DNA from 2 places in the Dongia sp. genome. Region 2 is predicted to be linked to the other one. Evidence: riboswitches for the same ligand, from Rfam matches in the RefSeq annotation. Region 2 holds a riboswitch; the other holds the start of a gene.
What was found. A riboswitch is a leader RNA that binds a small molecule or an ion and turns the genes downstream of it on or off. The one in region 2 is predicted to bind cobalamin.
Positions count from the first base shown of each region.

Region 1 (14,329 bases), on a different contig from region 2:
AGCCACCATGGATCGGGCCTGGGCCTGCCGCTTTGCAAGGCGCTGACCGAGATGCATTGCGGCTGCCTGACGCTGGAGAGCGAGGTCGGCAAGGGCACCTGCGTCACCATCAGCCTGCCGCCGCAGCGCGTCCTGGATCCGGCGCCAGCGGCGTGATTCACGCCGCGGCTTTGCCGTTCAGCGCCGTGGCGGCGATATGCTCGGCGACGCGGACCGCCTGGGCGACCACGGTCAGCGACGGGTTGAAGGCGGTCGAACTCGGCAGGAAGGACGCGTCGACGACGAAGAGGTTGTCGATGTCCCAGACCCGGCAATAAGGATCGAGCACCGAAGTCGCGGGATCGGTGCCGAAGCGCGCGGTGCCGCATTGATGCATGGCGACGCTGATGTCCATCTTCTGGGTGATGACGATCGGATAGCCGATCGCGCGCATCAGCCGGGTCCAATGCCGGACCAGCTCGTTGTGGGATTTGAGGTTGTTCGGCGTATAAGCGACGCGGATCGTGCCGTCTGAATCGACCGAGACCCGATTCTCCGGATCGGGCAGGTCCTCCGACATGATCCACCAATCGACCGAGCGCTCGGCAAAGCGGTTCATCAACCATTCCGGCAGGAAACGCTTATTCGCCGTCAGCATGCCGCCCTGCAGCTTGCCGAGGCCCTGCACATTGCCCATCGGATAGGGCCGGGCCGCATTGGCGAGATAGAAGTCGTTGACGCAGAGCGACTTCTGGAACACCACCGGATTGCGGCGCAGCGGGTTGATCGCCATCATCGCGGTGTTGTTATGCGCCATGTAGTTGCGGCCGAGCTGATCCGACTGGTTGTTGCCGAGGCCGCGCGGATGCTTGTCGTTGGCGGAGCGCAGCAGCAAGGCCGTCGAGTTGATGGCGCCGGCGGCGGAGATGAAGAGATCGCCGCGGACGGTAATCGGCGTGCCGCCGCTCCGGACCGCGACGCCGGTGACCTTGCGCCCCGCTTCATCGGTCAGCAGCCGCTCGACCTTGGTGTCGAGGATGAGGTCGACCTTGCCGCTGCTGAGCGCCGGGCCAATCAGCCGCACCTCGGCATCATTCTTGGCGCCGAGCTTGCAGGCGAAGCCGTCGCAGGTGGCGCAGCGGATGCACTTTCCGCCCTCATGCCGGTCGACCGCGATCGGCAGCGGAAACGGCCGCAGCCCTTTCGCCCGCAGCTTCCCGGCGATTGCTTCGACGACCGGCTCGTGGCCGATCGGCGGATGCGGCATTGGCCCGGAACGCGGCGGCTCGATCGGATCGGCGCCGGCTTGGCCATGTGTCCCCATCAACCGCTCGGCCACGTCGTAATAGGGTGCCAGGTCCGCGTAGCGGATCGGCCAGGCCGGGGCGATGCCGCCCTCATGTTCCAGCGCCTCGAAATCCTCGACGCGGAACCGCACCGTCGCGGCGCCGAAGAATTTCGAATTGCCGCCGACATAGTAATAGGTCGAGGGGTTGAACGGCTTGCCGTCGCGGTCGCGCCAGGTTTCCTTGGCGGTGTATTTCTTCTCGTGGAACACCGCCTTCACCGACCAGTTGTCGGCTTCGCGCGGCAGGTAGTTGCCGCGCTCGATCACCAGCACCGAGGCGCCCACCTCGGCCAGCCGATTCGCCATCGCGCCGCCGCCGACCCCGGCGCCGACGATCACGACGTCGTAGGACTCCTTGATGATATTCGTCACAGCTCCCCCTGTGAATTTCGGTAAGATTGCCTGGGACTCCGCGGGTCATCAAGCCGCTTTGCTGTCAACCGGCCTTTCGTCTTGAGTGGCACCGGAGGCCGCGTTAGAAGGGCGGCCCTCATTTCGCCGACACAGATTACGGGTGTTGCCTTGACGCTTCCTTCCATCTCCGCCCGCATCGCGCAGGAACTGAACGTGCGCGAGGCGCAGGTCACCGCCACGGTCGAATTGCTGGACGGCGGCGCGACCGTGCCCTTCGTGGCGCGCTATCGCAAGGAAGCGACCGGCGGGTTGGACGACACGCAGCTCCGCACCCTGGACGAGCGGCTGAAGTATCTCCGCGAGATGGACGAGCGTCGCGGCGCGATCCTGAAGAGCATCGAAGAGCAGGGCAAGCTCACGCCCGCGCTGAAGGAACAGATCGACGCCGCGGATTCCAAGGCGCGGCTCGAAGACCTCTACCTGCCCTACAAGCAGAAGCGCCGCACCAAGGCGCAGATCGCCCGCGAGGCCGGGTTGGAGCCGCTGGCCGACCTGCTGCTCAATGATCCGACCAAGAGGCCGGAAGACGAGGCCGCGGCCTATGTCGATGCCGAAAAGGGCGTCGCCGATGTGAAGGCGGCGCTGGACGGCGCGATGCAGATCCTGATGGAGCGCTTCGCCGAGAATGCCGACCTGGTCGGAAGCTTGCGCGACTTCGTCTGGAGCAATGCCAAGCTCAGCTCCAAGCTGGTCGAAGGCAAGGCGGAAGCCGGCGCCAAGTTCTCCGATTATTTCGACGCATCCGAGGCCATCGCGAAGATCCCCTCGCACCGCGCCCTCGCCTTGCTGCGCGGCCGCAACGAGGAGTTCCTGACCCTGTCGCTGGTGCTCGATGAAGAGCCGAAGGGGAAGGAGCTCGGGCCCTGCGAGCGCTCGATCGCCGCGCGCTTCGGTATCATCGACAAGAACCGGCCGGCGGATGCCTGGCTGCAGGAAGTGGTGCGCTGGACCTGGCGGGTGAAGCTGAAGCTGCAGATCGACATCGAGCTGATGACCCGGCTGCGCCAGGCGGCGGAGACCGAGGCGGTGCGGGTCTTCGCCTCGAACCTCAAGGACATTCTCATGGCGGCGCCGGCCGGCGGGCGCGCCACGATCGGGCTCGATCCGGGCCTGCGCACCGGCGTCAAGGTGGCGGTGCTGGCGGCGACCGGCAAGGTGCTGGAGACCGCGACCATCTATCCGCATGAGCCGGCGCGGAAATGGGACGAGTCGATCGCGATCCTGGCCGCCCTCGCCGCGCGGCACCAGACCGAGTTGATCGCCATCGGCAACGGCACCGCCTCGCGCGAGACCGACAAGCTGGCGACCGAGCTGATCAAGCTGCATCCCCAGTTGAAGCTGACCAAGATCGTGGTCTCCGAAGCCGGCGCCTCGGTCTATTCGGCTTCGGAATATGCCTCGAAGGAGCTGCCGGCGCTGGACGTGACCCTGCGCGGCGCGGTCTCGATCGCGCGGCGGCTGCAGGATCCGCTGGCCGAGCTGGTGAAGATCGACCCGAAATCGATCGGCGTCGGCCAGTACCAGCATGACCTCAACCAGACCCAGCTTTCCAGGTCGCTGGATGCCGTGGTCGAGGATTGCGTGAACGCGGTCGGCGTCGATGTGAACCTCGCCTCGGCCAAGCTGCTGGAGCGGGTCTCTGGCCTCAACGAGGGCTTGGCGCAGAACATCGTCGCCCATCGCGACCAGAACGGCCCCTTCGCCTCGCGCCAGGACCTGCTGAATGTGACGCGGCTGGGGCCGAAGGCCTTCGAGCAATGTGCCGGCTTCCTCCGCGTGCGCGACGGCGCCGATCCGCTGGATTCATCGGGCGTGCATCCCGAGGCCTATCCGCTGGTGCGGCGCATCCTGAAACACCTGAAGGCCGATATCCGGGCTGTGATCGGCGATGGGAGCGCACTCAAGAGCATACAGCCGGAGCAGTTCGCCGACGAGAGCTTCGGCGTGCCGACCGTGACCGACATCCTGAAGGAGCTGGAAAAACCCGGCCGCGACCCGCGGCCCGAGTTCAAGACCGCCAGCTTCAAGGACGGCGTCGAGGAGATGAAGGACCTCACGCCCGGCATGCTGCTGGAGGGCGTCGTCACCAACGTCGCCAATTTCGGCGCCTTCGTCGATATCGGCGTCCATCAGGACGGTCTGGTCCACGTCTCCGCCCTGGCCGACCGCTTCGTGAAAGATCCGCGCGAGGTGGTGAAGCCCGGCGACATCGTGAAGGTCAAGGTGCTGGAGGTCGATCAGAAGCGCAAGCGCATCTCCCTCACCATGCGCCTCAGCGACGAGGCGGTGAAGCGCCCGGCGTCGCAGGGCGATCGCCCGCTGACCCAGCGCGACCGCCAGCACATGACGGAGAAGCCGAAAGCCGCACCCGCCAAGGCCTCGGACAACGCGCTGGCGGCGGCCTTCAGCAAGGCCGGGTTCATCGTGCGGAAGTAGCCGCGTCTAAGCTATCGTCAGCGCGGTGCCGACGATGGCGAGCGCCGCGCCGGCCCAGGCCAGGGGACGCGGCATCCGGCCGCTTCTGAGCCAGACCATCGGCAGGATGACGACCGGCGTCATCGACGAGAGCGTCGAGACGATCCCGACATCGCCGGTCTCCAGGGCCGCCATCAGCAGTGACATGCCAAGCGCCGGGCCGAAGAAGGCGGCTGCGATCGCCACCAGCAGGTCCACCTTTCGGGCCGGCGCCGTCCGGCGGCGCACCGCCGGCAGGATCAGCAGCGCCCAGATGCAGAGCACTGCCAGTCCGCTGCGAACCGCCATCGCGGTGAAGGGCTCGACGCCGGAAGCCATGGCCGGCCGGGCCAGCAAGGTGCCGATCGCCTGGCCGAGCGCCGTCACCGCGCCCAGCGCAATGCCGGCGAGCGTCGCGCGCTTTTCGTCGGGCGCGGGAGTCTCGATCGGCTGCTCGTCCGAGAGAGGGATCATCGGCGCCGGCCGGCGCCGGCGCACGCCGATCGCCACCAGCACGCCCAAGAGGATCAGCGCGACACCGAGCCCCTGGCGCAGATTGATCGTCTCGCCGAGCGCGAGATAGCCCAGCGCCAGCGCGAAGGGCGAGGTGAGCGTGAACAGCAAGGCGGTGACGCGCGGCCCCGCGGCATAGATCGCGGCGAAATAGGTGGTGCTGGCCAAAGCGATGCCGACGGCGCCCGAAGCGGCCAGCGCCCAGATCTGCCAGCTTCCCAATGTGGCCCAACCGCCGACGATGGTGGCGGCGAGCGCCGTGATCAGCAACCCGGCGGTGAGCTGCCAGCGCGCCAGCCGCATCAGCGGCACACGGCCGTTCAGCTCGTTGATGAACATCGAGCTCAGCGCGATGCAGGTGGCGGAGCCGAGGGCCAGCGCTTCGGAGATGAACATTCGAAGTCAGGCGCCTGCCTTATGATCCGGCGGCGCAGCTCTCCGGGCCGGACACCGCCACCCGATAGATGATGTCGAGATCGTTGGCCCAGGCCGACATCATGCAGTCGGTGTTCGGCTTCCTGAACTGGTAGAAGAGGGTGCCGTTGAGCAAGCGCGTCTTGCTGACCGGCAAGCCCCATTCCTCACGGGTCTGGAATACCGGGGAACCCTGGTATTTGTGGCTCTGCATGGCGCCGTACTGGGTCGACGGCGTGCAGGCCGTCGTGGCGAGCGCCAGAACACCGATTGCCATCCACCGCCGCTGCAGCACGCATCGCACTCCGTTTCAGCCAGGAGCGCATTCTACACCCAGGGACGAGATTCGGCGTCAAGCTCCGCGCCGGAACCCGACACACCCTTGAATGAGGGCGGGTCGATTTTCCGCCCGCCCGGCAGGATGGGGCGGCCGCGCCGGGCCGCGCCGCCTCCGCTCAGGCCATGGCCGCCTGCTTCAGCCGCTTGGGCAGCAGGAAGTCGATCGCCGCGAAGGCGACGATCGCCAGGCCCGTCAGCGGAAGCACGATCGCCACCGCGAGCCCGATGGGCAGAATGCCCCGCGGGATCCGGTAGTCGCCGGGATAGCGCGGCGCACCGAGCGCGCCGGCCCGAGGGACGGCGCCACGGCGGGCGGCGTCCCGAACGATTCGGGATTCATGATTCAATTTCTCTAAAAGGTACGAAGCGAAAGCGGCGATCGGATCAGGCCGCTTGCGGTGGACCTTGGGAGAAGAGGTTGGAAGGATAGAGCGAGAGGGGCGCCGGAATCGCCGCGGCGCGCCGGACCGGCACAGCCTGATCCTTGGCGCGCGGCAGGAACGCGATCGCGCCGTCGGCCGGCATGGCGAGCGGCACCTGGAAAGCCATCGCGCAGCTCGGGCCGCAGAGCTGGCACTTCTGCGGATGGTCGGACGGCGCCGCCGGCGCCTGGTCGCCTTGCGACCTGCCCGGCCCACAGAGATGGGCGTCGAGCTCGGCCTGCAGCGGATCGGCCGCGACCGCGAAGGCGGGGATGAGCGCGCCCAGCAGCAGTGCATAGGCCGCGAGCAGGCCGATGCCGAAACGATGCCGCCGCACCCGTCCGATCATGGGCGGCAAGCCTCGTATTCCGGCGGGTTGCGCGGATAGAAGGTGGCGCAGAGCGCATAGGCCTCCGGCAGGTCGACATCCGTCGGGGTCGCGCGCTGCAGGGCGAGGTGTCCCGGCAGGAGGTGGGTGTGCGGCCCGTCCGGCGACTTGCCGCCGGGTGGCGGGATCGGCGTCGCGACCTCGATGCGGCCGAGCGGGCTTTCGACCACGCGGGTCGGGTTCGACTCCAGCAGCAGCTTGCCGCAGCGTTGCAGCACTGCATCGAGCGGCAGACCGACGGCGGCGTTCAGCGCGGCATCGAGCGCCGGCGACGCGCTGCGCAGCAGGAAGCGCATATGGTCGCGGCCGAGGCCGAGATCGAAGAGATTCTCGCCGCGATGCGCGGGCTGGATTGCCGCCGTATCCGGGCCGCAGGCGGTCAGCAGCAAGCTCGGCGCCGACAGGATGCGCGGGCGCGGGATGACGATGAAGATCGCCCGCACCCCGCCCGCGGCATCGGGATCGCGCCATTGCAACGCGCGGAGATCGGGGCGCGGCGTGAAGCGCAGCGCCCCGCGCGCGGTGACGGCGCGCAGCTCGGGCTCGACCGAAACCTCGGCCGGCTCGCCGGCGCCGAACGTGAACTCTGCGGAGGCGCCATGGCAGCCGGCCACCCAGGTGCCGCTGCGCCGGAGCAGCGTGTCGGCGATGAGGCCGGCGACTTCGTCCGGCAACCAGGGCAAGCGCGTGACGGCGATGCCGAGTTGATCGATGCGCGGCGGCAGCGCCGCCCAGATCGCGCGCTTGCGGTCATCGCCCGCCTTCGACCATTCGGAGATCTCGGCCGACGAACGCGCACAGCCGAGGCAATAGCCGCTGACGTCGTCAACTTTGCAGATGCCGGTGCAGGGCGAGCCGATCGGGCGAACCTCGATGTTCATGGTGCGGCAGACTAGCGCCTGATCCGCCTGCGATCGAGTCGCATCTTGACCGGCAAGCTGCGTCTCTCTACCAAGAACGCCGATGGTTCCTCGCCGCAGCAATGGGGCGGGGATAATAGGGAACACGGTGCGATGCCGTGGCTGCCCCCGCAACTGTAAGCGGTTCGTCGAACATCCATGCGGCCCAGCGTTCAAGACCTGGGCCGCGGCCACTGAGAAAGCCTCTCGGGAAGGTGGATGCCGACAACAACCGCGAGCCAGGAGACCTGCCATCACCCATGCAACTCTTCTTGCCGGCGGGGCGTCCGGAGAAAGAAAACATGTTCCGGCCATCTTCCCTCGAGCGTTCCGTCGACCGCCTGGCGGCGCTCTTCACCCTGTCCACCAAGAGCAACGGCGAGCTGCGCCTCGAGGTCTTGCGCTGGGTGCTCGACCTGCCGCCGGAGATCGACCCGGCGCTGGCCGCGCAGGCCCTGATCGGCCGGCAAGCGCGCGGCCAAAGCGCGCCGCTCTGCGATTTCGCCCAAGCGATCCTCGCGGAGCTGGGGCGTTCGGACCGCGCCCGGCTCGCCGCGATCCCGCAGGCCCGGCGCCGCCATGCGGCGCTAACGTGACCGAATGAGTCGCTGTCGCGCCAAGTTCCGGCCCTCGCGCCGGATTGACGCTTTGCCGGCCGAATCCTTATAATTCCCGGCGATGGTGCCCCGACGGATGAAGTCCAGGGGCTTAAAAGGGAACACGGTGCGGACGACCCAAAAGGGGCCAATGCCGTGGCTGCCCCCGCAACTGTCAGCGGCGAGCCGAGCGTCACTTATGACCACTGGAGGAAACTTCGGGAAGGTCGGCGCAAGGCGGAGACCCGCGAGTCAGGAAACCTGCCATCGGGAGTGAGACCTGCAACCGCGCGACGGGGATGTCGCGCCAGATAGGAGACTTTCGATGACTTCCGCCACCACCCAGACCCGCATCAACACCGCCACGATCAGCACCACCCGGTCGAAGACCCTGATCGCCGCCAGCATGGCCGCCTTCCTCGGCGCCTTCATGATCTGGGGCGTCGGCATCTCGCATATCGCGGCGGCCCATAACGCGGCCCACGACACCCGCCACTCCAACGGCTTCCCCTGCCACTAAGGGGCTAGTCACATGCAGATGTTTCGGCGGCTGTTCATCGCAGCCGCGAGCGCCGGGCTATTATCCGGGCTCTTCGTCACGCTGGTGCACAACGTGACGACAGTCCCCATCATTCTTCAGGCCGAGGTGTTCGAGAGGGCCGCCGAGGAACAATCCGCCGCTGCCGATGCCGCAGCGACGGAGGAAGGGCACGACCATGACGCCGCGGGTCAATCGGCCGAGGGTCATGCGCATGACGGCGAAGCCTGGGAGCCGCAGGACGGGTTCGAGCGCACTGCCTTCACCGCCCTGGCCGATCTGCTGACCGGCATCGGCTTCGCCCTGCTGTTGCTCGCCGTCTATGCGGTCTCCGGACGGGCGATCGATTGGCGCCAGGGCGTCTATTGGGGTCTCGGCGGCTTCGTGGTCTTCATCCTGGCCCCCAGCATCGGCCTGCCCCCGGAGTTGCCCGGCAGCGCCGTCGCGGATCTCACCGCCCGGCAGATCTGGTGGGTCGCGACCGTGGCGCTGACCGCCGGCGGGCTCGGCCTGCTGTTCTATGTCCGGGAACCTAAGCCGCTCTGGGTCGTGGTCGCGTTGGCCATGATCGTGGTGCCCCATGCGATCGGCGCACCGCAGCCGGCGGAATACGCCGCCGCGGCGCCGGAAGCCCTGCAGCACCGCTTCGTCGCGGCCACGATGATCGCGCAACTGCTGTTCTGGGCCGCGCTCGGGCTGCTCAGCGGATATTGCTACAAGCGGTTCGTCGCGCCGGCCGTTTGATCGATTGTAGGCCCCGGCACGTCGTGTCGGGGCTTACGCCTTCCCGAAACCGCAATGCCGCATCACGAAATCGGCGATCGCGCCGATATCGTTGAGGTCGATGACCGGCAGCTTCGTCTCCGGCTTCGGCCCGTCGACCAGCACGGCGACGATGTTCGGGTCCTCGACGGCCAGCAGCGGCTTGCCGTTGGCCTCACGGTAGATCTCCAGCTTGTCGTGACCTTCGCGCTTGAAGCCTTCGACCAGCAGCAGATCGACGTCGCTCATATGCCGCATCAGCTCCTGAGACGTCGGCTCCGGGCTGCCGCGATGCTCATGCATCAACGCCCAGCGGTTGCCGGAAGCGACCAGCACCTCGGTGGCGCCGGCCTCGCGGTGGACATAGGAGTCCTTGCCGGGCGTATCGACGTCGAAGGCGTGGTGCGCGTGCTTCATGGTGGAGACCGTGATGCCGCGGCGAATGAGCTCGGGGATCAGCTTGGCGAGCAGGGTGGTCTTGCCGGCCCCGCTCCAGCCGGCCAGGCCCAAGACCTTCACTTCTTCGCGTCCGCGCGGTCGTCTTCGGCCATATGCTTGATGCCGACCCGGAAATAGTCGTAGCCGGTGACCAGGGTCAGCGCCGCGGCCAGCCACATCAAGCCTTCGCCGACCAGCTGGACCGGCCAGCCCGGCATGACGTCGCCGACGATCAGGAAGCCGACCGCCACCATCTGCATCGTGGTCTTCCACTTGGCCAGCATCGAGACCGGCAGGCGGACCTTCAGCTCGGCCAGGTATTCGCGCAGGCCGGAGACCAGGATCTCGCGGCAGAGGATGATCAGCGCCGGCAGGACCACCCAGCCGGAGATCTGGCCATGGGCGGTCATCGACATCAGGATCGCCGCCACCACCAGCTTGTCGGCGATCGGGTCGAGGAAGCGGCCCAAGGCCGAGACCTGGTCCATCCGCCGGGCGATATAGCCGTCGAAGAAATCGGTGATGCAGGCGACCGCATAGAGGATGAAGGCGATCCAGCGCAGCCACGGCTGGTCGAAGAACAGCAGGGCCGCGATCAGCGGGATCGCGGCAATCCGCGACAGGGTGAGGATATTGGCGATGTTGGTCATGACGTTTGGCGCACGTCTTCTTCGCTGTTCCGGGGAAAAAATAGCAGGTCGAATCCGGCCTGTCATAGTCACGAATCGGGGCTGAAATGCGGCGAATCAGCCTCCCTCACTCAGCCACCGTGGAAGTGATCGTAGATCTTCTTCGCCACCGCCTCGGAAACCCCCGGCACCGCCGAGAGATCCGACAGCCCGGCCTGGGACACCGCCCGGGCCGAGCCGAAATGCAGCAGCAGCGCCTTCTTCCGCTTGGCGCCGATCCCCGGCACGTCGTCCAGGATTGAATGCCGGATCTCCTTGGAGCGCTTGGCCCGGTGCGCGCCGATCACGAAACGGTGCGCCTCGTCGCGCAGCCGCTGCAGGAAGTAGAGCACCGGGCTCTTGGGGTCGAGGCTGAACGGCTCGCGGCCCGGCATGAAGAAGCGCTCGCGTCCGGCATTGCGGTCCGGCCCCTTGGCGATCGAGGCCACGCAGACATCGGCGATGCCGAGATCGGCCATGACCTGCATCACGGTGTTGAGCTGGCCCTGGCCGCCGTCGATCAGCACCAGGTCCGGCCAGAGGCCCTTGTCGCGATCCGGATCCTCCTTCAGCGCGCGGTTGAAGCGGCGGGTCAGCACCTGCCGCATCATCGCGTAGTCATCGCCGGCGGTAACCGGGGGCCGAGCCGGATCGATGGTCGCAATCGCCTGCTCCAGCGAGGCATTGGGCTCGACCTCGAAGCGCGGCATCGGCGCTTCCGCAAGCCCTTCGGGACTCTGGGGGCCATCGGGCATCTCCGGCGTCTCCTCCTCCGCTTCCTCCTCCTTCCGCGTCACGTCGCGGATCGAGTATTTGCGGTACTGGTTCTTCATGAAGCCTTCCGGCCCGGCCACGATCATCGCGCCATAGGGATTGGTGCCGGAGATATGGCTGTTGTCGTAGACCTCGATCCGCTTCGGCGGCTGCTCCATCTTGAACAACTCGGCCAGCGCCGCCAGCAGCCGGGTCTGCGAGGCCGACTCCGCCATCCGCCGGGTCAGCGCGTCCTTCGCGTTCAGCAGCGCGTGATCCAAGGCCTTGCGCTTGTCGCCGCGCTGCGGCGCCAGGATCTCGACCTTGCGATTGGCGCGCAGAGACAGCGCCTCGGTCAGCAGCGCGGCTTCCGCCGGCATCTCGTTGACCAGGATCAGCTTCGGCGGCGTCTTGTTCTCATAGAACTGGCCCATGAAGGCCGCCAGGATGTCCTTCACCTCGGCCTGACGGTCATGGGCCGGGAAATAGGCGCGGCTGCCGTAGTTGCTGTTGTTGCGGAAGAAGAACACCTGCACGCAGCTATGGCCGGACTCTTCCTGGTGCGCGGCGATGATGTCGGCTTCTTCCACATTCTCCAGGTTGATGTCCTGGCGGCTCTGGATCGCGGCCAGGGCCTGGATGCGGTCGCGGAGCCGCGCCGCCTTCTCGAACTCCAGCGCATCGGAGGCCTGCTGCATCTCGGCGGACATCCGCAGCTTCACCGCATCGCTCTTGCCGGTGAGGAATGAATGCGCCTCCTGCACCAGCCCATGGTAATCGGCCTCGGTGATGCGTCCGACGCAAGGGGCCGAGCAGCGCTTGATTTGGAACTGCAGGCAGGGCCGGGTGCGCGCGGCGAAGATCGAATCCGAGCAGGGCCGCAGCAGGAAGGCGCGCTGCAACGCGACGATGGTGCGATTGACCGCGCCGGCGGAAGCGAAGGGCCCGAAATATTCGCCCGGCCGGTTGCGTGCGCCACGATGCTTCGCAAGTTGTGGCGCCGGATGATCGCCGGTGATCAAGATATAGGGGAAGCTCTTGTCGTCGCGCAGCAGCACGTTGTAGCGCGGCATGTAGCGCTTGATCAGATTCGCTTCCAGCAGCAGCGCTTCCACCTCGGTGTGGGTGGTGACGAATTCCATCGACGCCGTTTCGGAGATCATCCGCTGGATGCGATTGCCCTGACGGTAGGGCTGCGTGTAGGCGGTGACGCGTTTCTTCAGGTCGCGCGCCTTGCCGACATAGAGAACGTCGCCTTTCGCATTCATCATGCGATAGACGCCGGGGCTGTTCGGCAGGGTTTTGACCTTCTCGCGGATCACGCCGGCGCCCTGCGCCAGCCGGCCGCGCTCGGCGCGCGGCGCTTCCGTTGAATCTTCAGGCGTTTCCGTGTCGGTCCAATCGTCGCTCATGCTGTTCGGGATATAAGCTGTTCCAGAGCATTATTCTGGCGGCAGCAAAGCCGCGCGTCGTTTTCCGGACTTTTACGCCGCGACTCTGGTCTTAACCAGGACGGATATCCCCTGTTTCTGTGGATAAGTCTGTCGGTAATCTCCGGCCGGTTTGACGGCGATCAGAGCTTCCGGCAGCCTCCCGGAAATGCATAGAAAACGGGCAGAAATGCCAAGATATTGATCTATATGATCTTATTCAGCCCGCCCTGAAATATCGTGGTCATAAAGCGGACTCCACTCTTGACTCCCGGGGGCGTTTGAGACTCCCGCCGCCATGTGAACAACTTGGCTCAGGATTCTCCGATTAGGGGCCTGATACGATTAATTTTTCGCTGTCACGGCACTGTCGCGGTTTGGGCTCTTGCGCGTCGCAAAAACGGGGACCGCAGCGCATCAAGGCCGTGTCACCGGGAGTTGCGGACCCTTTCGATCTCCACGCCGACGCTGTCGGCCTCGGGGAAGACGTCGAGCTTCTCGATCCGCACTTTTGCAGATTGCACACGCCGGTCGACGAGGCAGGCTTGCGCGATCCTGTCGGCCAAGGTTTCAACCAGGTTGATATGGCCCTCGTCGACGATGGCGCGCACCTGCTCGACGAGATCGGCGTAGTTCACGACGTTGTTGAGCTCGTCCTTGATCGCCGGGTGTTCGGTGGCAACCAGCTCGAGATTGATGCGCACGCGCTGGGTGCCCAGCTTCTCGTGCTGATAAACGCCGATCCGTGCCGGCAACACCAGGTCGCGGACCAGGACCTTCATCATGCGGGATGCCGCAGTTGAGGGATGCGCGGCGATTTTTTCAGCCTGACTCATGCGGTTAGAACCCTCCACAGCTGAAGATGTTGCCGCACTCTGGGGCCGGCTCGACAATCGAGCATATGAAGAAGCCGCGCTCTGGGGCTTCTATGCAGGGGCTGCCCGCCCCCTGCACACCATCATTATAGTGTTTTGCCGCGCCCGAGTCCCGCCCACTGTCGGCCGCGGTTATCCTCAAAGCGACCGGCTTCTTTCTCACACCGGCGCAGCGATCATTACTCGCGCGGCATGAAGCCTTTCGTGGATTGCTGCCAGGCCAGGTGCTCGCCGCCGTCCAGCGCGATCATCTGCCCGGTCATGGCCGGCGCGGAGAGGATGAACCGCACACCGGCTGCGATTTCTTCCGGAGTCGCACCATGGCCGAGCGGAACGGCCGCGGTCTGCGCATTGAACTGATCAGCGGTCTGCCGCTCGCTGGCCATAGTCGGGCCTGGTCCGATCCCGTTGACGCGGATGCGCGGCGCCAGGGCCAGCGCCAGAGTCCGGGTCAATGTCCAGAGTCCCATCTTGGCGACCGTGTAGGACAGGAAATAAGGCGTCAGTTTGAAGACCCGCTGGTCCAGCATGTTGACGATGTTGCCTTCGGCGCCTTCGGGAAGCTGCTTCGCGAAGGCCTGGCTGAGCACCAGCGGCGCGCGCAGGCCGGTCTCGATATGACGGTCCCAGCTGTCCCGCGTCACCGTATCGATCTTGTCCATCTCGAAGACGGACGCGTTGTTCACCAGGCAGGTCAGCGGCCCGAGCTTCTCGCGTGCGCGCGGAATCAGCGTCTCGACCTCGGATTCCTTGCCGAGATCGGCCTGCAGGACCACCGTGCGGCAACCGAGCGCACGAATATCTTTCGCGGTCGCCTCGGCCTCGGCGAGCGAGTGGTGGCAATGCACGGCGACATCCCAGCCGTCGGCGGCGAGGCCGAGGGCAATGGCGCGACCGAGACGCTTCGCCGCCCCGGTGACCAGGGCTGTCTTGATGGGGGCTGATTCCGGCATGGCCGGAGCATGGCGGGCGAAGCCGGCAGAGGCAAGCGGCAAGGCGTGTTGAAATCGCTGGCCTTTCGGAGGAAGCCCGGCGAACCTGCTTGACGCAAGTCAAAGCCTCCGACAGCGGATTCGGATCACATCGACCGCACAACCGA
Region 1 covers NZ_JAYRKD010000004.1:192,479-206,807, reverse strand. Annotated here, with positions in the region: gene ACH2CY_RS05890 (sensor histidine kinase) at 1-156, shown strand, start outside; gene ACH2CY_RS05885 (GMC family oxidoreductase) at 158-1,699, opposite strand; gene ACH2CY_RS05880 (Tex family protein) at 1,850-4,177, shown strand; gene ACH2CY_RS05875 (DMT family transporter) at 4,184-5,104, opposite strand; gene ACH2CY_RS05870 (hypothetical protein) at 5,124-5,399, opposite strand; gene ACH2CY_RS05865 (hypothetical protein) at 5,846-6,232, opposite strand; gene ACH2CY_RS05860 (DUF1289 domain-containing protein) at 6,229-7,152, opposite strand; cobalamin riboswitch at 7,219-7,441, shown strand; gene ACH2CY_RS05855 (hypothetical protein) at 7,473-7,766, shown strand; cobalamin riboswitch at 7,833-8,050, shown strand; gene ACH2CY_RS05850 (CbtB-domain containing protein) at 8,092-8,286, shown strand; gene ACH2CY_RS05845 (CbtA family protein) at 8,299-9,048, shown strand; gene mobB (molybdopterin-guanine dinucleotide biosynthesis protein B) at 9,082-9,585, opposite strand; gene pgsA (CDP-diacylglycerol--glycerol-3-phosphate 3-phosphatidyltransferase) at 9,582-10,154, opposite strand; gene uvrC (excinuclease ABC subunit UvrC) at 10,265-12,337, opposite strand; gene folB (dihydroneopterin aldolase) at 12,784-13,140, opposite strand; gene ACH2CY_RS05820 (SDR family oxidoreductase) at 13,410-14,183, opposite strand.
Region 1: another riboswitch for cobalamin. It lies ahead of ACH2CY_RS05855 (hypothetical protein); the one in region 2 lies ahead of cobU (bifunctional adenosylcobinamide kinase/adenosylcobinamide-phosphate guanylyltransferase).

Region 2 (14,329 bases):
AGCGACTGGCTGTTCGGCGGCGACGGCGCGGACACGCTGATCGGCGGCGACGGCGATGACTGGATGAGAGGCGAAGGCGGCAACGACACGATCGATGTCAGCGCCGGCAACGACGTGGTCTCCTATGCCAGCAAGCTGGACGGCTTCGACATCATCCTGGGCTTCGACGGCGACAAGACCGGCGGCCAGGACTATCTTGACCTCAACCTCTATTTCGACAAGCTCGGGGTCGATGTCGAGGATCGCGAGGCGCGCGTCGGCCTGGTCGATAACGGCGCGGTGGTCGATGTCTGGATCGACACCGACGGCAACAATTTCCTCGACACCAAGATCGCGGAGATCCACACCACGGACACGCTCAAGGTCGGCGAAGACGTCGCCACCAACGTATTGTTCTGAAGGCCGTGCTTAGCTCGGCAGCCGGAGGATCGCGCGCAACCCGCCGAGCGGTGAATCGTGCAAGGTGATCTCGCCGCCATGGGTGCGCACGATGTCGCGGGCTATGGCGAGCCCCAGGCCGGTCCCGCCGGTCTCCGGGTTGCGCGAGGAGTCCAGGCGGAAGAACGGGCGGAACACGTCTTCGCGCTGGGCCTTGGGAATGCCCGGGCCGTTGTCATCGACGATGACATCTACGCCGTGGCCGCGGCTGCGCATCGAGACCTCGATCCGGTCGGCATAGCGGCGGGCATTGCCGATCACATTGGCCAGCGCGCGCCGCAGCGCGTCGCGGCGCAGCGGCAGCATGATCTTCTGGGTCGGTGTCGCGAGCGTGATGGCGGCGCCCTCGCGCCGGGCATCGTTGACCGCGTCGGTCACCAGCTCGACCAGATCGGCGTCGACCGCGCGTTCGGTGCCTTCGCCCCGGGCGAAGGCGAGATAGCCGCCGATCATGCGCTCCATCTCGTCGACGTCCTTCTTGAGGTCTGCGACTTCGGGATTGCCGCCCATCAGGGCCAGCTGCAGCTTCATCCGGGTCAACGGCGTGCGCAGATCGTGGCTGACGCCGGCCAGCATCTCGGTGCGCTGCGAGATCTGACGGCGGATGCGGTCGCGCATCAGGTTGAAGGCATGGCCGGCGAGCTCGACCTCGTTGGCGCCGCTGGGGTGGAAGTCGCGGATCTCGCGGCCGCGGCCGAAATCGTCGGCGACCTGGGCCAGCCGCTTGATCGGCCGCACCTGGTTGCGCATGAAGATGGTGGCGAAGGCGAGCAGCGCCAGCGACGTCCCGACCATCCAGAGGAAGAAGAGATAGGTGGTCGAGCTGAACAGGCGGCGGCGGCGCACCTGCGCTTGCATCACGCCTTCGGCCAGCTGCACGTGAATCTCGATGTAATTGCGCTGCGAGCGGCTGTCGATCAGGAACGGCCGCTTCAGCGCATCCTCCAGCGCCTTGGAGAGCGAGCGATCGACCAGGTTCTGCCGCGTGATGGTGGGGTCGTTGGGCAGGATCTTGCCCGGCTTGAACACCAGCTTCACGTCCATCATGTCCTTGGCGATGGCGAAGACCTGCTGCGCCTGCCTTGGATCGATCGGATGTGGCAGCTGGCGGATCACATAGGCGATGTCGCCGGCCACGCTCTGAGCGAGCCGCCTTGTCACCGTGTCCCAATGGCTGGTGTAGAAGACCCAGGCCGATATCGCCTGCAGCAGGATCACCGGGGTCACGATGATGATGATCGAGCGGCCGAGCAGGGTCCGCGGCATCAGCCGCTCCACCGCCGCCAAGAACTCGCGCGCCTGGGCCAACATCAGTCGGGCTGCAGCAGATAGCCGCGGCCGCGCACCGTCTGCAGGTAGCGCGGGAAGCGCGGATCGGCCTCGATCTTGCGCCTGAGACGCGTCACCTGGACATCGACCTGGCGGCTGCCCGCGGCTTCCGGCGCGGCCGCTTCTTCAGTCTCGGAAGCGGAGGAGGAGGTAAGCTCGTCGCGGCTGACCACCTCGCCGGCGCGGTTGCAAAGCTCGGCCAGCAGCTCGGTCTCCGCTTCCGTCAGATAGACCGGTTCCTCGCCGCGGAACAGGCGCCGGCGGTCGAGCTCGAACAGGAACTCGCCGAATTTGATCACCCGCCGCTGCGGCGCCGCGCGCGGCGCGGTGCGGGCGCGCTTCAGGATCGACTGGATCCGCAACACCAGCTCCTTCGGCTCGAAGGGCTTGGTGAGATAGTCGTCGGCGCCGGTCTCGAAGCCGGCAATGCGGTCCTCGGTCTCACTGCGGGCGGTCAGCAGCAGGATCGGCACGTCGCTTTCGGCCCGCAGGCTGACCGTGAGCTCGAGCCCGTTCTCGCCCGGCATCATGATGTCCAGCACCAGCAGGTCGAAGGCGAGGCTCTTCATCTTGTCGCGGGCATCGGCGGCGTCGTTCGCCGTCACCACGTTGAAGCCCTGCTCGGAGAGGAATCGCGCGGTGAGATCGCGAATCCGGCGGTCGTCATCGACGACGAGGATATGGGGCTGGTCGCTCATGCCCGCTATCCTACCGCCGGGTTTGCGGATTGAACCGTTCGCGATCGGATTCGTTGATCAGGCCGAGCAGCACCTTGCGGAAGCCTTCGACCGCTTCGGCGCCGGCGCTGCGATAGGCCCTGGCGACCAGCGCCCGCTGCTCCTCGGTCAACTTCCTTTCGAGCTCGGCGCCGCGGTCGGTCAGGCTCAAGAGTCGCTGCCGCCGATCGGTCGAGCCGGGGCGCTGGGTGATGAAACCCTGGCGCACCAACTGGCTCAACACGCGGGAGAGGCTCTGCTTGGTGATCTTCAGGATGTCGAGCAGTTCCGAAACCGTCATGCCTGGGTTGCGCCCGACGAAATAGATCACGCGGTGATGCGCCCGGCCGAAGCCGTATTGCAGCAGGGTCTCGTCCGCTTTCGCCGTGAAGTCCCGGTAGGCGAAGAACAAAAGCTCGATCCCCTGGCGCAGGTCGTCGTCCCGGAGGAACAGCAGATTGAGCGGCGATTTCACTTCAGCCATTTTATGTCAGCACTGTTGACTTATTTTTCCGAAGCTTCTAAATTCAGCCCAGATACGATGCTTTTATAACCTGAGAAGCCTGACCGGAGGAAACCTTACCATGAGCCTGGTCCCCTATGACGATCGCGACGGCGAGATCTGGTACGACGGCAAGTTCGTGCCCTGGCGCGAGGCGAAGGTCCATGTCCTGACCCACGGATTGCACTATGCCTCCTGCGTGTTCGAAGGCGAACGCGCCTATGGCGGCAAGGTCTTCAAGTCACGCGAGCATTCGGAGCGCCTGCACAAGTCGGCCGAGATCCTGGGCTTCAAGATTCCCTATGCGGTGCAGGAGCTGGTCGCGGCGAAGGAAGAACTGATCCGTCGCGCCGGCCTGGTCGATTGCTACGTCCGGCCGCTGGCCTGGCGCGGCAGCGAGATGATGGGCGTCGCCGCGCAGCAGAACACGATTCATTGCGCGATTGCGATGTGGCAATGGCCGGCCTATTTCTCGCCGGAGCTGCTGGAGAAGGGCATCCGCGTGAAGTGGGCGAAGTATCAGCGCCCGGCGCCGAACACCGCGCCGACCGCCTCGAAAGCTGCGGGCTTGTACATGATCTGCACGATCTCGAAGCATGAGGCCGAAGCGGAAGGCTATCAGGACGCGATGATGATCGACTATCGCGGCCAGCTTGCCGAAGCCACCGGCGCCAACGTCTTCCTGGTGCAGAACGGCGAAGTTCACACGCCGACGCCGGACTGCTTCCTGAACGGCATCACCCGGCAGACCGTCATGGATCTCGCCCGCCGCCGCCAGCTCAAAGTGGTCGAGCGCGCGATCATGCCGGACGAGCTCGCGAAGACCGACGAGGTCTTCCTGGTCGGCACCGCGGCGGAAGTGACACCCGTGGGCCAGGTCGGCGACTACAAGTTCAAGGTCGGCCCGGTGACGCGGCAGCTGCGCGAGGACTACCTGAAGGAAGTCCGCGCGCACGAGAACAGCGCGGCGGCGTAGCAACGCGGGCGAAGTCGCGTACCCCCACCCCGGCCCTCCCCCGATTCGGGGGAGGGAGAAGATCACAGTCTCGCTGCAATCCCCTCCCCCGAATCGGGGGAGGGTTAGGGTGGGGGTGCGAATATCCGCTTATGCAGCGGACTCGGGCTATGCCGCGGCCTTCTTCTTTGCCGCCTCTTTGCGCGCGCGGGCCCAGAGGTTGAGGCCCTCGACGCCCGCCGAGAAGGCGATGGCGAAGTAGAGGTAGCCCTTCGGGATTTGGAAGTGCAGGCCTTCGCCCAGCAGCGCCACGCCGATCAGCAGCAGGAAGGCGAGGCAGAGCATCTTCACCGAAGGATGCTTGTCCACGAAATCGCCGACCGCATTCGCCGCCGCGATCATCACGATCATCGCCGTCACGACCGCGGCAACCATCACCTCCAGATGATCCGACATGCCGACCGCGGTGATGACGCTGTCCAGCGAGAAGACGATGTCGAGAATCGCGATCTGCACCACGGCGGAAGCGAGGGTCAGATAGGTCTTCTTCGTCCCTTCTTCCTCGTGCGCGACATCGATGTTGTGATGGATCTCGGTGGTCGACTTGGCCAGTAGGAACAGTCCGCCGCCCAGCAGGATGATGTCGCGCCAGGAGAGGTCGTAGGCGTGCTCCGGCCCGAACCAGTCGACGGTCAATATCGGCTCCTTCAGTCCGGCCACCCAGGAAATCGAGGCCAGAAGCGCGAGCCGCGTCAGCAGGGCCAAGGCCAGCCCGAGGCGCCGGGCGAGCCGCTGCTTATCCGGCGAAACGCGGCCGGCGACGATCTGCACGAACAGCAGATTGTCGATGCCGAGGACGATCTCAAGCGCCGCCAGCGTGACGAAACTGAGGATGACGGCAGGATCCGTCAAAAGGAGCATGTAGTCGGACATGGGAAGCGGTCGCCCCGGTCGGCCGTTTCAGGAAATGGAGAATTGGCGGTTTGTCAGGAAGATTTCAAGCTGGGAGCCGGCTACTTCCTTAGCCAGGCCGCCTTGCGGGCGTCGTCGCTGGTCTTGGCCTCGACCCAGCGGGCGCCTTCGGGGCCGTCTTCCAGCTTCCAGAACGGCGCCTCGGTCTTCAGCCAGTCGATCAGGAAGGCGCAGGATTCCAGCGCCGCTTCGCGGTGGCTGGAGGCGGTCGCGACCAGCACGATCCGGTCGCCCGGCTCCAGCCGGCCGTAGCGGTGGATGATCAGCGTTGCTGACAAGGGCCAGCGACGCTGCGCCTCGGCCTCGATCTCGGCGAGACGCTTCTCGGTCATGCCGGGGTAATGCTCCAAGGTCATCGAGGACGCGGCACCCGAGCCTTCGGGCGCGATGTCTCGCACCAGGCCGATGAAGCTCGCGACGCCGCCGACCTGGTGATTCCCGGCGGCGAGCTTCTCGAGCTCGGCGCCGATGTCGAAATCCTGCGTCTGGACCCGGACGGTCACGACTTCAGCCGCCGGTCACCGGCGGGAACAGCGCGACCTCGTCGCCGGCCTTCACCGGATGCGTCAGGCCGACATAGTCCTGGTTGACCGCGACCTTCACCGCCTTGCGCTCCTTGAGCGCGGTCGCGTAATTGGGGCCGAGGCTTTCCAGCCAGTCGAGCAGCTGCCCGACCTCTTTCACGTGGGCGGGAACGTCGAGGGTTTCTTCGGCCTTGCCGATCTTCTGGCGGAGCCAGGCGAAATAAAGCAGCTTCATGATCTCTACTTAATAAGGGCGCGAGGAAGGTCCATGGCCGTCACCATCTACCATAACCCGAATTGCAGCACTTCCAAGAAGGTGCTGGGCTGGCTGAAGGAAAAGGGCCACGAACCCAAGGTGGTCGAATACCTGAAGACCCCCCTGGACGAGGCGGGAATCAAATCCCTGCTGAAGAAGCTGAAAGTCGGGCCGCGCGACATCCTGCGCAAGAAAGGCGAGGCCTTCGAGGCGTTGAAGCTGACCGACAAGACCAGCGACGAAGCCCTGATCAAGGCCATGGCCAAAACCCCGGTCCTGATCGAGCGCCCGATCGTGGTCGGGCCCAAGGGCGCGGTCGTCGCCCGGCCGCCGGAGCGGGTCTGGGAGACGGTTTGAGCCCGTTAACCTTCTCGGCGGATTTTGCTGCACCGCCCCGGGCTTCCTGCTAGTTTCCGGCCGTTCGCAGGGAGGGAAGCCGGTCCGATGCCGGCGCTGCCCCCGCAACTGTAGGACCAGGCCCGGGCGTAGTGCGTCCGGGCAACGGACCCGATGGAAACCACTGGCCGTATACTGGGCCGGGAAGGCGCGGGATCCGGCGGTCGAGCCAGGAGACCTCGGCGAACGCTCTTTATAACGGTCGGCGCCTCGGCGGGAGGAGCGCAACACCTTGTCGAAGTCTCCATCTTCTGCCCCTGCACCCAAGCTGTCCCTGGGCATGTCCGGCGTGATCACGCCCTTGCCGCCGGTAAGCCTGGTCCTGGGCGGCGCGCGCTCAGGGAAAAGCCGCTATGCCGAAGCCCTGGTCGATCGCCATCCCGGCCGCCGCACCTATCTCGCCACCGCCGAGGTGCTTGACGACGAGATGGCGGCGCGGGTGAAGACTCATCGCGAGCGCCGCGATTCGGATTGGAGGACCGTCGAGGAACCCCTCGATCTCGCCGGCGCCTTGAAGGCCGAAACGGAACAGGGAGCGGCGGTCCTGGTGGATTGCCTGACGCTCTGGCTCGGCAATCTCCTGGGGCAGGCGCGGGACGTCGAGGCCGAGATCGCCGGCCTGGTCGCCGCGCTCGGGCAGTTCGGCGGGCCGGTGGTTTTCGTCTCGAACGAGGTCGGCCAGGGGATCGTCCCGGACAATGCGCTGGCCCGGCGGTTCCGCGACCTCGCCGGCATCCTGCATCAACGCCTGGCGGAGAAGGCGGATCACGTGGTGTTCGTGACCGCCGGACTTCCGATGAAATTGAAGTGAGAAGAGAAGTTCTATGACGACGAAGATCCCCGCAACCATCGTGACCGGCTTCCTCGGCGCCGGAAAGACGAGTCTCATCCAGAATCTGCTGCGCAACGCGCGCGGGCGCCGCATCGCGCTGATCATCAACGAGTTCGGCGAGCTCGGGGTCGATGGCGAGATTGTGAAAGGCTGCGGCATCGAGGATTGCCCGGAAGAGAATATCGTCGAGCTGGCCAACGGCTGCATCTGCTGCACCGTCGCCGACGACTTCCTGCCGACCATCACCGCCTTGCTCGACCGGCCGCAGCCGCCGGAGCATATCGTGATCGAGACCTCCGGCCTCGCTTTGCCGAAGCCGCTGATCCGCGCCTTCAACTGGCCGGAAGTCCGGACGCGGGTGACGGTCGACGGCGTGATCGCGGTGGTGGACGGCCCGGCCGCGGCGGCCGGCCGCTTTGCCGACAATCCGGAAGCGGTCGCGGCACAGCGCGCGGCCGACGAGTCCTTCGATCATGAGAGCCCGCTGGCGGAACTGTTCGAGGACCAGATCAACAGCGCCGATCTCATCATCCTCAACAAGAACGACCAGATGTCGCCGGACGACCGCACCGCCGCCAAGGACGTGATCGACCGCGAGATGAAGCGCAAGGCCAAGCTGGTCCTCTCCAGCTTCGGCGCGATCGATCCCGAGGTGCTGCTGGGTCTCGGTGCCGCGGCGGAAGACGACCTCGACACCCGCTTCTCGCATCACGAGCTCGAAGGCGAGGACCATGATCATGACGAGTTCGAGAGCTTCCAGATCGACATGCCGGTGCTCAAAGCCCCGGAGGAATTGCTGGCGCGCCTGAAGCCGGCGATCGCGACCCATGACATTCTGCGCGTCAAAGGTTTCCTCGACGTGGCCGGCCGCGACATGCGCCTGGTGCTGCAGGGCGTCGGCGGCCGCATCCAGCATTACTACGACCGCGCCTGGGGTTCCGACGAGGCACGCAAGGGCCGGCTCGTGGTCATCGGCCTCAAAGGCCTCGACCGCGCGGCGATCGAAGCGGCGGTCAAGGGCTGAAACTTTGCACTGCGCCGGCCTTTCGCACCCCCACCCTAGCCCTCCCCCCATTCGGGGGAGCGGACTAGAGCGAGTCCTTTCTTCTCCCTCCCCCGAATCGGGGGAGGGCCGAGGTGGGGGTGCGTAATGCATCTTCTCGCCGCGAAGCCCGGTGAAATCAGCGACGGAACAAATGCGATCGACCTCGGCCAGACGCCGGGCGAGATCGTCATCCTGTCCGCCGCGGATACCGAGCTCGCCTGTCTCGCCGCGGCCCATGCCGCGCTGCCGGAGCCGAAGCCGAGTCTCCGGCTCGCCAATCTGCTCATGCTCCAGCACCACCTCTCGGTCGACGCCTATGTCGAGGACATCATCGCGCAGGCGAAGCTCGTCGTTGTGCGGCTGATCGGCGGGCGGCGCTACTGGCCCTATGGGCTGGAGGAGATCTCCGCGACCTGCCGCGCCAACAATATTCCGCTGGCGGTACTGCCGGGCGACGACCAGCCGGATCCCGAGCTTGCCGATTTCACCACGCTGCCGCCCGAAAACGCGCATCGGCTCTGGCGCTATTGCACCGAGGGCGGAATCGAGAACGCGCAGCAGGCCTTGCTGCATGCCGCGAGCCTGATCGGCGGCGATGCCGAATGGCTGGAGCCGCGGCCGCTGCTGAAGGCCGGGCTCTATTGGCGGGGTGAAACCGTCACCAATCTCGCCGATCTCAGGTGGCATTGGCGCACCGGCCGGCCGGCTGCGGCGATCGTCTTCTACCGCGCGCTGATGCAGGCCGGCACCTTGAAGCCGATCGACGCGCTGATCGCGGAACTGGACCGGCGTGACATCAACGTCCTGCCGGTCTTCGTCAACAGCCTGAAGGACGCCGTCGCGGCGGATCTCCTCGCCGCGCTGTTCGCGGAAGCCAAGCCCGACCTGGTGCTGAACGCGACCGGCTTCGCGGTCTCGCAGCCGGGCGGGGATTTTGCGACGCCTTTCGACGTCGCCGACTGCCCGGTGCTGCAGGTCGTGCTCTCCAGCGGCAGCGCCGCGGATTGGGAGCAGAACACCCGCGGTCTCTCGCCGCGCGACCTCGCCATGCAGGCGGCCTTGCCGGAGCTCGACGGCCGCATCCTGACGCGCGCGATCTCGTTCAAGGCGGCGGCGCGCTACGACGCCGCGACCCAGTGCAACATCGTGGCGCCGGAGCCGGTTCCGGATCGCATCGCTTTCGTCGTCGATCTCGCCGAACGCTGGATCCGCTTGCGCAAGAAAGCGGCGGGCGAGCGCACCATCGCCGTGGTGCTGGCCAATTACCCGAACCGCGACGGCCGGATCGGCAACGGCGTCGGCCTCGACACGCCGGCCGGCACCGTCAACCTGCTGCGCGCGATGCGCAGCGCCGGCTATGCGATTGCCGATATCCCGGCCGACGGCGACGCCCTGATCAACCGCCTGCTCGACCGGCAGGCGGCATCGGCCCGGCTCTCGGTCGCCGACTACCGGGAATTCTTCGCGACCCTGCCCGCGGTGATCCGCCATGCGGTGATCGCGCGCTGGGGCCAACCGGAGAGCGATCCGCATTGCGTCGATGGCCATTTCGCGCTGCCGCTACAGGGCTTCGGCGCGACCTTGATCGGGATCCAGCCGGCCCGCGGCTATGGGATCGATCCGGTCTCCAGCTATCACGATCCCGATCTCGTGCCGCCGCATGCCTATTTCGCCTTCTACGCCTATTTGCGGGACGTGGCGGAGGTCGATGCCATCGTCAACATGGGCAAGCACGGCAATCTGGAATGGCTGCCGGGCAAATCGCTGGCGCTTTCCGCCGCCTGCTATCCGGAAGCGGTGATGGGTCCGGTGCCGCTGATCTATCCCTTCATCGTGAATGATCCCGGCGAGGGCACCCAAGCCAAGCGCCGCAGCAGCGCCGTCATCATCGACCACCTGACGCCGCCGCTGACCCGCGCGGAGAGCTACGGCCCGCTGAGCGAACTCGAGACCCTGGTCGACGAATATTACGAAGCGAGCCAGGTCGATCCTCGGCGCTGCGCGGTGCTGAAGGGCACGATCGTCGATCTCGCGCAGGCGAGCGGCCTCGCCGCGGATTGCGGCATCGCCCGCGAGGACGATACCGAGGCGGCGCTGATCAAGCTCGACAACCATCTCTGCGAATTGAAAGAGCTGCAGATCCGCGACGGGCTGCACATCTTCGGTGAGTCGCCGAAGGATACGCAGCTCGCCGACCTGCTGGTGGCGCTCACCCGGCTGCCGCGCAGGACCGGCGTCAACGGCGACGCCTCGCTGCTGCGGGCACTGGCCGCCGATCTCGGCCTCGACTTCGACCCGCTCGATGCGAAGCTGGGCGATCGCTGGACCGGCCCGCGCCCCGCCATCGTGGCCGCGGCGTCGGACACGCCCTGGCGCACGATCGGCGATGCGGTCGAGCGGCTAGAGCTGCTGGCCTCGAAACTCACCGCCGGAACTCTGCGTCCGGAAGCGAACTGGACCCGCAGTCGCGCCGTGCTCGACTTCATCAACGCCGAGCTTCGCCCTTCTGTCGCGGCTTGCGGCGATGCCGAACTCTCGGCGGTGCTGACCGGGCTCGACGGCCGCTTCGTGAAGCCGGGGCCTTCCGGCGCGCCGACCCGCGGCCGGCTCGACATGCTGCCCACCGGGCGCAACTTCTTCTCGGTCGATACCCGCGCAGTGCCGACGCCGACCGCCTGGGCCTTGGGCTGGAAGTCGGCGGCCTTGCTGCTCGACCGCCATCGCCAGGAACATGGTGCCTGGCCGAAGTCGCTGGTGCTTTCGGCCTGGGGCACGGCGAACATGCGGACCGGCGGCGACGACATTGCACAAGCACTCGCGCTGATGGGCGTGCAGCCGCGCTGGGATGCGGGCGCTTCGGGCCGAGTTTCCGGCTTCGAGATCATGCCGCTTTCCGTGCTCGACCGGCCGCGGGTCGATGTGACCTTGCGGGTCTCGGGCTTCTTCCGCGATGCCTTCCCGGCGCAGATCGATCTCTTCGACAGCGCGGCGCGCGCGGTCGCGGCTTTGGACGAGCCGGACTCGCAGAACCCCCTCGCGGCCCGCAACCGCGCCGAACGCGCCGCACTCGTCGCCAAGGGCGCCAGCGAAGCCGAGGCGGAACAGCGCGCCGGCTATCGCATCTTCGGCTCCAAGCCAGGCGCTTACGGCGCCGGCCTGCAGGCGCTGATCGACGAGAAGGGCTGGAACGACGGCGGCGATCTCGCCCGCGCCTACCTCGCCTGGGGCGGCTATGCCTATGGCGCCGGAGTCTCCGGCGCCGCCGAAGGTCGCATGTTCGAGACCCGGCTCGCCCAGGTCGACGCGGTCCTGCACAACCAGGACAACCGCGAGCACGATCTCCTCGACAGCGACGACTATTACCAGTTCGAGGGCGGGCTGGCGGCGACGGTGCAGCACCTGACCGGCCGCAAGGCGGTGGTCTGGCACAACGATCATTCGCGCCCCGAGACGCCGCAGATCCGCAGCCTGGACCAGGAGATCGCCCGCGTGGTGCGCGCCCGCGTGGTCAACCCGAAATGGATCGCCGGCGTGATGCGCCATGGCTACAAGGGCGCCTTCGAGATGGCGGCGACGGTCGATTACCTGTTCGCCTTCGCCGCCACCGCCGACTGCGTCGCCGACCATCATTTCGACGCCGTGTTCGAGGCCTATCTGCTGGACGATGCGGTGCGGGATTTCATCGCCGCGCACAATCCGGCGGCGTTGAAGGAAATCGCCGATCGCCTGCAAGAGGCGCAGACGCGCGGCCTGTGGAAGTCGCGGCACAATTCCGCGCATCAGCGCCTGGCCGCCTGGTCAAGAGGAGAAGCCGCATGAGTATCGAGGAAGGCGACGACGCCAACCGCCGCGCCAACGAGAAATCCGCCCGCCGCCAGGAAGCCCGGCAGAAGATGATGGCCGAGAAGACCCGCGAGAAGGGCCTGATCATCGTCCATACCGGCAAGGGCAAGGGCAAGTCGACCGCGGCCTTCGGCATGGTGATGCGCTGCATCGGCCATGGCATGAAGGTCGGCGTGGTGCAGTTCATCAAGGGCAAGTGGGAGACCGGCGAGCGCACCGTGCTCGAGCGCTTCCCGGATCTCTGCGAGATCAAGGCGCTGGGCGAGGGCTTCACCTGGAACACCCAGGACCGCGCCCGCGACATCGCCCATGCCACCGAGGCCTGGGCCGAAGTGAAGCGCATGATGGCCGATCCGAGCTTTGCCTTCGTGCTGGCCGACGAGATCAACATCGCACTGCGCTACGATTATCTGCCGATCGCCGATGTGGTGGCCGCGCTCAAGGCGAAGCGCCCGGATCTCCACGTCTGCCTCACCGGCCGCAACGCCAAGGATGAGATCGTGGAGCTGGCCGACCTGGTGACCGAGATGGAGATGGTGAAGCATCCCTTCCGTGACGGTGTGAAGGCGCAGAAGGGCCTCGAGTTCTGATATGACTCAGCCGGCCGCCGTCATGTTCCAGGGCACCGGGTCGGATGTCGGCAAGTCGCTGATCGTCGCCGGCCTATGCCGTGCCTATGCGCGCAAGGGGCTGAAGGTGCGCCCCTTCAAGCCGCAGAACATGTCGAACAACGCGGCGGTGACAGCGGACGGCGGCGAGATCGGCCGCGCTCAGGCCTTGCAGGCGCGCGCTTGCGGCATTCCGCCCAGCAAGCATATGAACCCGGTCTTGCTGAAGCCGCAGAGCGAAACCGGCGCCCAGGTGATAGTGCAGGGCCAGATCTTCACCAACGCCAAGGCTGCCGACTATCAAAAGCTCAAACCCCAGCTCCTCGCCAAGGTGCTGGAGAGCTATCGCATCTTGCGCGCCGACGCGGACCTGGTGCTGGTGGAAGGGGCGGGATCGCCGGCTGAAGTCAACCTGCGCCAGGGCGACATCGCCAATATGGGCTTCGCGCTCAGCGCCGGCGTGCCGGTGGTGCTGGTCGGCGACATCGACCGCGGCGGCGTCATCGCCAGCCTGGTCGGCACCAAGGCGCTGCTGGCGCCGGCGGAAGCGGCGCGGGTCAAGGGATTCCTGATCAACAAGTTCCGCGGCGATCTCACGCTCTTCACCGACGGCATGAAGGCGATCGCCGAGAAGACCGGCTTCGCCCCCTTGGGCGTCGTGCCCTGGTTCGACGGCGCGCGCGATCTCCCGGCCGAGGACAGCGTCGCACTCGACGGCGCGCATGCGGGCTACGGCGCGCGGGAAGGTGCGGCGATCAAAGTCGTGGTGCCGCAGCTGCCGCGGATCTCGAATTTCGACGATCTCGATCCCCTGCGCGCGGAGCCCGGCGTCACGGTCGAGTTCGTGACCACGGAACGGGCGCTGCCGGGCGACGCCGATCTGGTGATCCTGCCGGGCTCCAAGGCGACCATCGTCGATCTCATCGCGCTCCGCCAGGCCGGCTGGGACATCGATCTGAAAGCGCATGTCCGGCGCGGCGGCCGGGTGCTGGGCTTGTGCGGCGGCTATCAGATGCTGGGGATGCGGGTCGCCGACCCGAAGAATATCGAAGGCCCGATCGGCGAGCTGCCCGGCCTCGGCCTCCTCAACGTGAAGACTACGCTGACGCCGAAGAAGAAGCTGGTCGAGATCACCGGCAAGGATATCGCGACCGGTACGGCAGTGCGCGGCTATGAGATGCATGTCGGCGAGACCACCGGCAGCGATTGCGACCGCCCGATGCTCGACCTCGGCGGCCGTCCGGACGGCGCGATCTCGCCCGACGGCCGGGTGATGGGCTGCTACCTGCACGGCATCTTCGCCGATGATGCATTCCGCCGCGCCTACCTGAAGACGCTGAAGCCGGACTTCGCCTCCGATCTCAACTTCGAGGCACGCGTCGATGCCACGCTCGACGCGCTGGCCGACCACCTGGAACAGCATGTCGCGATCGATCGGATTCTGGATATCGCTAATGGCCGATGACGGCCACCGCCGTCACGCCGATGCCCAGCAGCAGGCAGGCGCGGAGATAGAGCCGCAAGGCGTGCCAGATATCGGGCGCGTCGAGAGTCTTGCGGCCGGTCTTGTGGGTCCAGGGCTCGTCGGTCGGGACGCCGTGATAGGCGCGCGGCCCGTTGAGCGCGAAACCCAGCGCGCCGGCCAGCGCCGCTTCCGGCCAGCCGGCATTGGGCGAGCGGTGCCGCCGCGCGTCGCGCAGCGTGACGGCGAGGGCCTTGGGTGCATCGGCGCTGGGCAGCAGCAGCGCGCCGAGCAGTATCAGAAAAGCGGAGAGCCGTGCCGCCGGCCAGTTCACCAGGTCGTCCAGCCGCGCCGCCGCCCAGCCGAAATCCCGGTGCCGCGGCGAGCGGTGGCCGATCATGCTGTCGGCGGTGTTGATCGCCTTGTAGGCGACCAGCCCGGGCAGGCCGAG
Region 2 covers NZ_JAYRKD010000016.1:86,461-100,789, reverse strand. Annotated here, with positions in the region: gene ACH2CY_RS16815 (calcium-binding protein) at 1-399, shown strand, start outside; gene ACH2CY_RS16810 (ATP-binding protein) at 409-1,749, opposite strand; gene ACH2CY_RS16805 (response regulator) at 1,749-2,465, opposite strand; gene ACH2CY_RS16800 (MarR family winged helix-turn-helix transcriptional regulator) at 2,476-2,967, opposite strand; gene ACH2CY_RS16795 (branched-chain amino acid aminotransferase) at 3,068-3,961, shown strand; gene ACH2CY_RS16790 (TerC family protein) at 4,109-4,873, opposite strand; gene ACH2CY_RS16785 (molybdenum cofactor biosynthesis protein MoaE) at 4,954-5,415, opposite strand; gene moaD (molybdopterin converting factor subunit 1) at 5,420-5,671, opposite strand; gene arsC (arsenate reductase (glutaredoxin)) at 5,705-6,049, shown strand; cobalamin riboswitch at 6,093-6,288, shown strand; gene cobU (bifunctional adenosylcobinamide kinase/adenosylcobinamide-phosphate guanylyltransferase) at 6,369-6,899, shown strand; gene cobW (cobalamin biosynthesis protein CobW) at 6,913-7,944, shown strand; gene cobN (cobaltochelatase subunit CobN) at 8,071-11,784, shown strand; gene cobO (cob(I)yrinic acid a,c-diamide adenosyltransferase) at 11,781-12,398, shown strand; gene ACH2CY_RS16750 (cobyric acid synthase) at 12,400-13,881, shown strand; gene cbiB (adenosylcobinamide-phosphate synthase CbiB) at 13,868-14,329, opposite strand, start outside.